2 linked regions of the Ketobacter alkanivorans genome follow. The protein of the gene in region 2 binds, or shares a complex with, the protein of the main gene of each other region. Links are inferred from orthologs where the notes say so. Each region holds a gene or a part of one and is shown on either strand. Other genes may lie near its edges. The genes, in order: pnp and rne.

The links.
Region 1: the proteins of rne (region 2) and pnp are in contact, whole or in part, in a cryo-EM structure (PDB 9QH0), measured with the Escherichia coli proteins. The link is inferred for Ketobacter alkanivorans from one-to-one orthologs.

The regions. Positions count from the first base shown.
Region 1 is NZ_CP022684.1:1,575,578-1,578,795, forward strand. What follows is about bases 323-3,218. They hold pnp (polyribonucleotide nucleotidyltransferase), read right to left. Parts: upstream 2,882-3,218; coding sequence 764-2,881; downstream 323-763. Other genes in these bases: Kalk_RS06790 (START domain-containing protein), read right to left, coding at 323-465; rpsO (30S ribosomal protein S15), read right to left, coding at 3,110-3,218. In the rest of the region: more of Kalk_RS06790, read right to left, coding at 1-322. UniProt on the Escherichia coli protein: Involved in mRNA degradation. Catalyzes the phosphorolysis of single-stranded polyribonucleotides processively in the 3'- to 5'-direction. Also involved, along with RNase II, in tRNA processing.
Region 2 is NZ_CP022684.1:4,725,454-4,729,121, forward strand. Bases 239-3,584 are described here. They hold rne (ribonuclease E), read right to left. Parts: upstream 3,277-3,584; coding sequence 439-3,276; downstream 239-438. Other genes in these bases: murB (UDP-N-acetylmuramate dehydrogenase), read left to right, coding at 239-349. Outside these bases: more of murB, read left to right, coding at 1-238. UniProt on the Escherichia coli protein: Endoribonuclease that plays a central role in RNA processing and decay. Required for the maturation of 5S and 16S rRNAs and the majority of tRNAs. Also involved in the degradation of most mRNAs.

The sequences.
Region 1 (3,218 bases), 3.1 Mb from region 2 along the record:
CTCTGCCTCAAAGCTGGGGCTGCGGATCATGCTGCTATCTTTGTTCAAATACTGTGGTTCTGAAAACACCTTTTTGGTAACCACTAAGGTTTCAGGATTCTGTTCCCAACGTGAATACAGTACGCTGTCGCGATCTCTTTCAGGCCAAGGTGCATCTACTACTGTATAGGTGATGCTTTCTTTTTCACTGATGTCTTTCAGTTTCTCAACCTTCGCGACCTTGTCCATCCACTCGGGAAAAGCAGAGTGATCAGACAGGAAAGACACCAAACTGGAAAGACTGGCCTTCACATTGGTGACCACTTTCACTTGTTTGAGGGGGCTGCTTTGAGATTCTTTGGTATAGAGCTGAATCCCGTTTTCATCCATGTCCAACTGCCAATCATTGGCGAGCGTCACACTTGAAAAAAGCAAAGCTGAAGACGCAACCAGTGCTCTGAAGCTACTCATTTTTTGCAATGGCATATTCCCTTTCCTCCGGAATTATTGTTCTTTTTAATACTCTGTAGTTACTGCGTAGCCATCTTTGAGCTACTTTTAATCAATTACTAACACTTCATCTTGCACCGTAAATGCTGCAGTAATCATGCGTATGTCAGTACATCGCATCAAGCAATAGACGTAAGTATTGTCATCTAAAGTGCCTGTTAGGGTACGCAATGCCCCTTACAAACACAACTGTATTTTATATAACCAAGTGTAAATAAAAAGGGAGCTGTTAGCTCCCTTTTTTATAGCTACCTATACAATATAGCTATTTTGTTTACTCAGCAGAACCGTCTGCGGCCTGATCGGCCAACGCTTCTTTAATACTGAGCTTGATGCGGCCACGATTGTCCACATCCAACACTTTTACGGTTACTTCCTGACCTTCCTGCAAGTAATCACTTACGTTGTTCACACGATCCTCAGCAATTTGAGAAATATGAACCAAGCCGTCAGTACCAGGGAAAATGTTAACGAAAGCTCCAAAATCAACAATCTTCTGCACCTTACCGGTGTACAGCTTGCCAACTTCAGCCTCTGCGGTAATACCTTCAACCATAGACAACGCCTTTTCCGCAGCTGCCTGATTCTGGCCGTATATACGAACCTGGCCATCATCCTGGATGTCGATTTCTGCGCCGGACTCTTCACAAATACTGCGAATCATCGCGCCGCCCTTACCGATGACATCACGAATTTTGTCCGGATGGATCTTAATGGTAAGGTAAACAGGAGCATCTGACGACAAGGTGCCGCGTGGAGCAGCCAGAACCTTGTTCATCTCGCCCAATATGTGCAAACGGCCTTCACGCGCCTGATTCAATGCCGTTTCCATGATCTCTTCGGTAATACCGGTGATCTTGATATCCATCTGCAATGCAGTGATACCATTGTCTGTACCGGCCACCTTGAAGTCCATGTCGCCCAGATGATCTTCATCACCCAGGATGTCGGACAGAATTGCGAAACGCTCGCCTTCTTTCACCAAGCCCATGGCAATACCAGCAACCGGTGCCTTGATCGGAACACCAGCATCCATCAGCGCAAGGCTGGTGCCGCAAACCGAGGCCATGGAAGAAGAACCGTTGGACTCAGTAATTTCAGATACAACACGCATCGCATAAGGGAAATCTGCACTGTCAGGCAACATAGCCTGAACACCACGGCGAGCCAGGCGACCATGCCCGATCTCTCGACGCTTGGGGCCAAGCTGGAAGCTGATTTCGCCTACGCAGAAAGGAGGGAAATTGTAATGCAGCATGAAAGGATCAGTTTTCATACCTTCAATCGCATCGATGTTCTGCGAATCACGCAAGCTGCCTAATGTAGCAGCTACGATGGCTTGAGTTTCACCACGGGTGAACAATGCCGAACCGTGGGTTCTAGGCAACACACCCACTTCCACACTGATTGGACGAACGGTTTTCTGATCGCGACCATCAATACGTGGCTTACCTGACAGGATATTTTCCCGAACAGTCACGTATTCCAAGTCATGGAATGTGTCTTTGACTTCACGTTCCGTAGGAGCACTTTCGTCTTCTGGTTTGCACAGGGCAGCAACGGCATCGTTACGCAACTCGCCAACACGTGTGTAGCGTTCCTGCTTATCGTGTATCTGGTACGCCTCTACCAGCTTCTCGCCAACCACAGACTTAACAGCCTGAGTCAGGCTTACATTTTCTTCAGGCGCTTTCCAATCCCATGAAGGCGTCGCCACTTCAGCGGCAAATTCCTTAATGGCGGTAATCGCCTTCTGCATTTCCATGTGACCGAACAGAACGGCACCCAGCATTTGATCTTCGGTCAGCTCTTGCGCTTCGGATTCAACCATCAACACGGCTTCGTCGGTTCCTGCCACAACCAGATCCAGTTGCGATGTTTCCAACTGCTTATAGGTTGGGTTGATCATGTACATACCATCGGTATAACCGACACGGGCAGCACCTATCGGCCCCATGAAAGGAATGCCGGCGATCGCCAAAGCAGCAGAAGTACCAATCAACGCAGCAATATCGGGATCAGTCTGCTTGTCAGTAGACATTACCGTAGCAATTACCTGAACTTCGTTAGTAAAGCCTTCGGGGAACAGTGGACGAATAGGACGATCAATCAAACGACAGGTTAAGGTTTCCTTTTCAGTAGGACGACCTTCACGCTTCATAAAGCCGCCGGGTATACGGCCAGCAGCATAGAATTTTTCCTGATAGTTTACTGTCAGCGGGAAGAAATCGACTCCCGGTGCAGCTTCTTTTCGGGCAACGACTGTGACCAGCACGGAGCAAGATTCAGTGGAAACAACGACAGCGCCGGTTGCCTGACGGGCAACTTTTCCTGTTTCCAATACAAACGTCTGATCACCAAATTGAAATTCTTTTTTAACCACTTTAAACATTATTCACCTTCCGTTTCGAGACTTCGGCACAACTCGTTTCCAATGATGTCTTAATTCTGTAGCCGAAGTTTTACCAGTATTTTCAATGTTATTAGAGCACTTAAAAAAACACGGCACTGATCCGAAGATGAGTGCCGTGTTTTTTAGCGTATCAGGATCGCACCTTTCGCGCAGAGCACATGCTTTGCGGACAGGTGAACCCTGAATATCTGCCTGGCCAATGCATCATTAACGACGCAGACCCAGCTTGCCGATCAGTGAAGTATAACGATCCAGATCCTTGCGCTTCAGGTAGTCCAGCAACTTACGACGCTGGTTAACCATGCGGATCAGGCCA
Region 2 (3,668 bases):
TCGTACCGAAAAACTACCGGATCCAGCGTTAGCGCCTAATGTTGGAAGCTTTTTTAAAAACCCGGTGGTGCCTGTAGCGGTATTCCAGACCATTAAAATGGCTGAGCCTTCGGTGGTTGCCTATGAGCTGCCAAATGGACAGGTTAAGCTGGCGGCAGGTTGGTTGATTGATCGTTTGGGTTGGAAAGGAAAGCGGTTGGGGCAGGCCCGTGTTCATGATCGCCAGGCATTGGTGTTGGTCAATGAGGGGCAGTCGAGTGCAGATTTGTTGACGTTGGCTGCAAAGATACAACAACAGGTTTTGGATCGTTTTGGGGTCGAGCTGGAAATTGAACCCAGCATCATCTAACTCATTTCCCGTTCAGTTAAGTTCTTTCAAAGCTAGCTGCTATTGAAAGATATGCGCTTACCCTGAAGGTCAGGGTAAGCGCACCGGGTTTAGCTGTCTTTCTTTACTTCTGTCGCGGCGGCGGCTTTGGCTTTGGCGGCCTCTTGCTGCTGGCGACGGCGTATTTCCCGCGGATCGTTAGAAGCACGCTGCCCGGGCTGTTCTGCTTCCTGTGGCTTGGGAGCAGGTTTGGCTGCTGCCGGAGCCGCTGGAGCACTTGGCTTTGCTGCTGCCGGAGTAGCTGCTGCCGGAGTAGCAGGTGCCGCCGGTTTTGGGGCTTCTACTTTGGCTTCAACCTTGGCAGGCGCAGCTGGCGCGGCAGCAGGTTTAGGCGCTTCGGCTTTTGGCTGTGGCGCTGACTGCTGGGGCTTGGTTTCTGCTTGCGCATTACCCTGCGGTTTACTGGGCTGAGGTTTTGGAGCCTCTTGTGGTTTAGGCGCTTCTGCAGCAGGTTTCGCAGCAGCCGGAGCGTCGGCTTTGGGTGCTGCCGGTTTCGGCTGCTGAGCTTTGTTTGCCTGGGCTTCTGCCGTTGGTTTGGCTTCAGCTGATGCGCCATTGGCCGGTGGAGCTTTTGGCGTTTCGGCTTTAGCAGGAGCCGCTGGCTTGGAGTCAGTTGCGTCCGACTTGGTAGCCTCAGGTTTTGCTGCTTCAGCTTTCGGCGCTTGCGCAGGTTTGTCTGAGCCTTGGGCAGGCTTCGGGGCTACAGCGTCAGTTTGAGCATTACCAGACTCGGTTTGATTAGACTGCTGATCGCGCTCACCGGCTTGCGCTTTGCTCTGACGGCGACGGCGATTGTCATTGGAGCTGCGACGACGGCCGCGACGGGCGTTCCCCGACTCCTGGCCTTCCTCATTGCTACTGTTGCCGTCAGCAGGCTTTTGCTTGTTCTCGGCTGGCTGTCTGCTACGGTTGCCTTGCTGATCTTTCTTCTGGTTGCGGCCCCGTCCCTGCTTCTGATCGCGGTTCTGGTTTTGGTTTTCGTTGGCCGAATCCTTAGCGGCATCCTTATTTGCAGCTTCTTTATTATCGTCCTTTTCCGCGTTGGTATTGTCGCGGCGGTTACGGCCACGCTGGTTGCGATTTTCACCGCCACGCTGGTTGCGGTTGCCACCACGCGGATTACGGTTTCCGCCACGCTGGTTGCGATTTGGCTGGTTACGTTTCTGTTCTACCTGTTTGGTTTCCTGCTCTTCATTGCTGCTGAACAGCTGGGCGAACCATGCGAACAGGCGAGCGAAAAAGCTTGGATCTTTTTTCACTATGGGTGTTGGCGCAGGGGTGTTGGGCTGAATCATTTGCACCGCTGCTTCTTCCTGGCGGTGAATGGGGCTTTCACCCGGAGCCAACAGATCCTCTTCAAGCTCATCAGCGGCATCAATCAGGTCATAGCTGGCAATGCCTTCACCCTCTACCTGATCACTGCGGATACGGTTGACTTCATAATGTGGAGTTTCCAGATTCGGGCTGGGCAGAATCAATACACGTACTTTGTTGCGGCTTTCGATGGCCACAATATTGTCGCGCTTTTCATTCAGCAGGTAGGTCGCCACATTAACAGGTACTTTAGCGTGGATTTCACCACTGTTCTCTTTCAGCGCTTCTTCTTCAATCAAGCGCATAATGTTCAGAGATAATGAGTGCAGGTCGCGAATGAAGCCTACGCCACTGCAGCGGGGGCAGATATGGCCACTGGTTTCACCTAACGAGGGTCGCAGGCGTTGACGGGATAGTTCCATCAGGCCAAAGCGGGAAATGCGGCCCACCTGAATACGGGCACGATCCACTTCCAGCGCATCACGCATGCGGTTTTCCACTTCGCGCTGGTTGCGGTTGGCGTTCATATCGATGAAATCCACTACGATCAGTCCACCGATATCACGCAGGCGCAGTTGGCGGGCGATCTCGTCAGCAGCTTCCAGGTTGGTCATCAGAGCAGTTTCTTCGATATCTGCGCCTTTGGTGGCCTTGGAGGAGTTGATGTCGATGGACACCAGTGCTTCGGTAGGATCGATCACGATAGAGCCGCCGGAAGGCAATTTCACTTCGCGTTCGAAAGCGGTTTCGATTTGGGATTCGATCTGATAACGATTGAACAGGGGGATATTATCGGTATACAGCTTGATCTTGTTTTCGTACTGCGGCATTACCTGACGCACGAAAGTCAGAGCTTCTTCGTACACTTCCTTGGTGTCGATCAGCACTTCGCCGATGTCCTGGCGCAGATAATCACGCACCGCACGGATAATAACGTTGCTTTCCTGATAGATCAGGAATGGGGCAGAGCGCTTTTCGGAGGCCTCACTGATGGAGGTCCACAGGGTCAGCAGGTAGTCCAGATCCCACTGCAGTTCTGCCACGCTGCGGCCGATACCGGCAGTGCGGATGATAACGCCCATATCCTGAGGGATATTCAGGCCGTTCATAACGTCCCGCAGAGCGGCTCGCTCATCGCCATCGATGCGACGTGAAATGCCGCCGGCACGGGGGTTGTTAGGCATCAGTACCAGATAGCGTCCGGCCAGGCTGATGAAGGTGGACAGGGCTGCGCCCTTGTTGCCGCGCTCTTCTTTACCTACTTGCAGGATGACTTCCTGACCTTCCTTGATCACATCCTTGATGGTGAAGCGACCTTGGATGTCTTTGGGGTTTTTTACGAAATACTCGCGGGAGATTTCTTTCAGTGGCAGAAAACCGTGGCGTTCAGAGCCGAAATCAACAAACGCGGCCTCTAGACTGGGTTCTATGCGGGTGATTCGGCCCTTGTAGATGTTTGACTTTTTCTGTTCTCGGGTGCGGTGTTCAATGTCCAGATCATACAAACGTTGGCCATCGACCAGAGCAACACGTAGCTCTTCTGAGTGTGTTGCGTTAATGAGCATTCTTTTCATGCAGGGTGTATCCAGCAATCTATGCGGATAACAGAAAGGAGGCGGATTACGGGCAGGGAAGCAGTATTAAACCGATCTGAGCAACGTCACTACAGACCAGCGGCCTGACCCATCATAATGGCAGGCAATTGTGATAACAGCATGTCTTGTTTGGCACCTGTTATCCCATACGCTGTATCCGGTATGAACTGCTATCGCTTTCAGTACCGGTTAATATGCTTCTTGCCGGGTCGAGCAGCTCGCACCGTTTGCGTTGGCTGTCACTTCCCTTATCAGGCCATGATGCTCCATTTTTGATTGCACTGTGTGATTCCGTCTGTGCAATGGACTAATTGAGCGTTTCGGATCAGGCCGGATAAATAATTTCGTCTCTCTTGCTCTGTTAAACGCGT